2 regions of the Spiribacter curvatus genome follow, and region 1 is predicted to be linked to the other one. Evidence: predicted binding sites of a transcription regulator. Region 1 holds the regulator's gene; the other holds the start of a gene.
What was found. The regulator sigma-54, encoded in region 1, starts transcription at its own class of promoters, with help from an activator protein. The targets are predictions, from matches to a motif close to TGGCANGNTNCNTGCTT.

Region 1 (2,204 bases):
CGACCTGCCGGTCCAGCTTGTCGACCAGCAGGTCGATGGCGGCATACATTTCATCGGCCGTGGACTCGGCAAACAGCCGGGCACCGCTGACCACCATGGTCGCCTCGGCTTTCCGGGTCTTCTTTTCCACGGTCAGGATCGTGTGGACATCGACGACATGATCGAAGTGGCGCTCGAGGCGCTCGAACTTCTCCTCGACGTAGTCGCGGAGGGCGTCGGTGATGTCGACATGATGGCCGGTGACGTCGATTTTCATGGTTTCCCCTTTTATTGTCTTCTCAGCCCAGACGTTTGCGTTCGGTGGATGAGGCAATGCCCATGACTTCCCGGTATTTGGCGACGGTGCGGCGTGCGACGTGAATCCCCTCGTCGCGGAGCATCTCGGTGAGTCGTGAGTCGCTGAGCGGACGAGCGGGCTTTTCAGCCGCGATCTGGCGCCGGATTCTGGCGCGGATGGCGGTCGCCGAGCACTCACCCCCATCGGCGGTCGGGACATGGCTCGAGAAAAACTGCTTGAATTCGAGCGTGCCCTGGGGGGTGAGAATGTACTTGCGGGAGGTGATCCGTGAGACCGTGGACTCGTGCATATCGATCGCCTCGGCGACATCGCGCAGCACCAGCGGCTGCATGGACTCTTCACCATACTCCAGAAAGCCCTGCTGGCGCTCGACGATGCACTCAGCCACCCGCTGCAGGGTCTCACCCCGGGACTGCAGGCTTTTGATCAGCCAGCGCGCCTCCTGCAGGTGCTCGCGCAGAAGGCTGTTATCGCGACTGCCATCGCCACGCCGGATCAGGCTGGCATAGTAATCATTGACGCGGATCCGGGGGGACGCCTCCGGATTGATCTCCACCTGCCAGCGGCCATTGACGCGCCGGACCCGGCAGTCGGGGACGACGTACTCGGTCCGGGTCTCGCCGAATCGTGAGCCGGGGTGCGGATCGAGCTGGCGGATAAGCCGCAGGGCCTCATCCAGCGTCGCCTGATCGACACCGAGTCGATCCCGCAGGACCGACTGCTGAGCGCTACCGAAGAGCTTCCAGTCGGCGTCGATGGCCCGCCGTGCCACCGCCCGGCCGGGCGTTCCGCTCGGCATGGCATCGATCTGGATGCGCAGCGCCTGACGGGCATCGCTCGCCGCGACGCCGATGGGATCCATGTGCTGGAGGATCGTCAGCACCGCATTGACGTCATCCTCGTCGATATCCCCGTCACCTCCGAGCGTCTCGAGCAGATCAGCCAGGGGCTCGGTCAGATGACCCCGTTCGTCGAGAGCATCGATCAATGCGGCGGCGATGCGCCGGTCCCGCTCACCGAGGCTGGAGAGATCGACCTGCCACTGGAGATGATCCTGTAGCGAGCCGGACGGGGCTGCATGACGGTCGAGGGAGTCATCACCGCTGCCGGGCTCATCCCAGTGGTCGGCGACCGTGATGCCTTCGCCGAACTGGGTCGCATCGGTGGCGCTCGACCCCAGTACCGCTTCCGATGGGTCGACCGCTGGCTCGCCGGGCGCTTCGGACTGCTCGTCGGCGGCCGCTGTGTCGGTGTCATCATCCGGCTCGAGCATGACGTTCGACTCGAGCGCTTCGCGGATCTCCAGGCTCAGCTCGGCGGCCGGCAGCTGCAGCAGCCGGATCGCCTGCTGTAGCTGTGGTGTCATGGTCAGCTGCTGACTGGCCCGAAGTTCAAGCGATTGCTTCATTGTTTCCCGCGCCCTCTTTGATGGCACCAGACTAACGCCGGGCGTGAACCCCTCGCCAGTCTCAGAGCTGGAAGTCCTCGCCGAGGTAGACGGCACGCACCTCGGCATTGTCGAGAATCGTCGCGGGTGTCCCATCGGCGATCACCCGGCCGGCATTGAGGATGCTGGCCCGATCGACGAGCGCCAATGTCTCGCGGACATTATGATCGGTGATCAGAACGCCGATGCCACGATCGGCGAGGTGGCGGACGATGCCCTTGATGTCACCGACGGAAATGGGATCGACACCCGCGAATGGTTCGTCGAGGAGAATGAATCGTGGATCGGCGGCGAGTGCCCGGGCAATCTCCACGCGCCGGCGCTCTCCACCCGAGAGGCTGATGCCGGACTGCTCGCGCAGATGCCCAATGCTGAACTCCTCCATCAGGGCATCGGCCTGCTCGAAGCGGCGGGTCCGTGAGAGATCATCGCGGGTCTCCAGCACGGCGAGCAGGTTAT
Region 2 (2,204 bases), 910 kb from region 1:
GGCCGTGTTGACGTTGCGCGTCCACAGGCCCGCGCCGAGTCCGTACAGCGTGTCATTGGCGATACTCAGGGCGTCATCCCGATCGTCAAAGCCGGTGACCGAGACCACCGGGCCAAAAATCTCTTCCTGGAAGACGCGCATGCGATTGTCGCCCTCGAAGACGGTGGGCTGAACGTAGTAGCCACCGCTCAGTTCGCCGCCCAGGTCCAGACTCTCACCGCCGGCGAGGACTCTGGCACCCTCCTGCCGGCCGATATCCAGATAGGCCATGATTTTTTCCAGCTGATCGCGCGATGCCTGCGCGCCCACCATCGTCTCGGTATCAAGCGGATTGCCCGTTTTAATGCGGGCCACCCGGTCAAGCGCAGCATCCATGAAGTCGCCATAGAACGAGCGCTGCACCAGTGCCCGTGACGGGCAGGTGCAGACCTCACCCTGATTGAGGGCGAACATCGCGAACCCCTCGAGGGTTTTCTCCCGGAAGCCGTCATTGGCGGCAAAGCAGTCATCAAAAAACACGTTGGGTGACTTACCGCCCAGCTCCAGCGTGACCGGAATCAGGTTTTCCGATGCGTACTGCATGATCAGTCGCCCGGTGGTGGTCTCTCCGGTGAAGGCCACCTTGCTGATCCGCGGGTTCGAGGCAAGCGCCTTGCCCGCCTCGGCGCCGAAGCCGTTGACGATATTGAGCACACCGGCCGGCAGCAGGTCGGCGATCAGCTCGGTGAGCATCAGAATGCTGGCCGGTGTCTGTTCGGCGGGTTTGAGTACCACACAGTTGCCGGCCGCCAGCGCCGGCGCCAGCTTCCACGTGGCCATCAGGATCGGGAAATTCCAGGGAATGATCTGACCGACCACACCGAGGGGTTCATGGATCTGATAGGACACCGTGTCGTCATCGAGCTCGCCGAGTGATCCCTCCTGGGCACGGATGACGCCGGCGAAATAACGGAAGTGATCGATCGCGAGCGGCAGATCGGCCGCCAGCGTTTCCCGGACCGGCTTGCCATTCTCCCAGGTCTCCGCCACGGCAAGCGCCTCGAGGTTGGCCTCCATGCGATCGGCGATGGTGTTCAGAATGACGGCGCGCTCGGCCACCGCCGTCCTGCCCCAGGCCGCCTTTGCCGCGTGGGCTGCATCCAGCGCCTTTTCGACGTCGGCTGCCTTGGAGCGCGGAATGCGGCAGAAGGTCTGCCCGGTGACCGGTGTGGGATTATCGAAGTACTCGCCGTCGAGCGGGGCCAGCCAGTCGCCGCCGATGAAATTCTGATATTCGCTTTTGAAATGGACGATGGCGTTCGTGCTGCCGGGATTGGCGTAGATCATGGTCTCTCCTCCGTTTTTATGGGTCGGGACGCGATGCGTGCCCGCACCAGGCACCCAGCAAGATCCGCGCCAATTGATGGCTGCGCGCCCGGCGCTTGCGTCGCGCCCGGGACTGGGCGATCGTGCTACTCAACCTGTCCGCTAGAGACGGGTGGCCTGTGTGCCGTTTTAGAACAGTCTGTCGCGGACTGCGACAGAGGAGGAGGGCGATGGACGAGCGGCCGTTTAACGATCGCGCCCGGCTTGCCGGCGCGCGGCGTCAGCTGTTGGCGGGTGAGCGCACGCCGGCCGGTGTGGCGGATGGGGTGGCGGCCTCCTGGCAGCGGGTGGCGGCGGCCGGGCTCTCACCGCGGCAACAGGCGGCTGATGCCGTTTTTGATGCGGCGGCGTTGCGGGCGGCCCGGGCCGACAACGAGTCGCTGATCGCGCTGGCGCTGCCGGAAATCGAAAACCTGTATCACCAGATCAGCGGCAGCAACAGTGCCGTATTGCTCTGCGATGCGCACGGCACGATCCTCGAGCGCCACGGTGACCCGCATTTCCATGCCCGCAGTCAGCGCGTTGCACTGGCGCCGGGTGCATGCTGGGGCGAGCCGGTGCGCGGGACCAACGCCATCGGCCTCGCGCTGGCACAGGCCGGTCCAGCGTCGGTCCACGGCCCCGAGCATTATCTGCAGTGCAATACGTTCCTGACCTGTGCGGCGGCGCCGATCCGTGACACGGCGGGGACCGTGATTGGCCTGCTGGATGTCTCCGGGGATCAGTCGGCCCGCCAGATCCATGCCCTGGGGCTGGTGCGGATGGGCGCACGAATGATCGAAAACCGCTGGCTCACGGCGGAGTTCGCCGACAGCTTTCACCTTCATCTCCATGCGCGG

Region 2: exaC (acetaldehyde dehydrogenase ExaC) is a predicted target of sigma-54. The motif match lies at 1,382-1,398, and genes of this name have one in related genera.

What each region holds. Positions count from the first base shown of each region.
Region 1 covers NC_022664.1:1,577,241-1,579,444, reverse strand. The annotation lists gene hpf (ribosome hibernation-promoting factor, HPF/YfiA family) at 1-256, opposite strand, end outside; gene SPICUR_RS07715 (RNA polymerase factor sigma-54) at 279-1,706, opposite strand; gene lptB (LPS export ABC transporter ATP-binding protein) at 1,768-2,204, opposite strand, start outside.
Region 2 covers NC_022664.1:672,076-674,279, forward strand. The annotation lists gene exaC (acetaldehyde dehydrogenase ExaC) at 1-1,326, opposite strand, end outside; gene SPICUR_RS03355 (sigma-54-dependent Fis family transcriptional regulator) at 1,536-2,204, shown strand, end outside.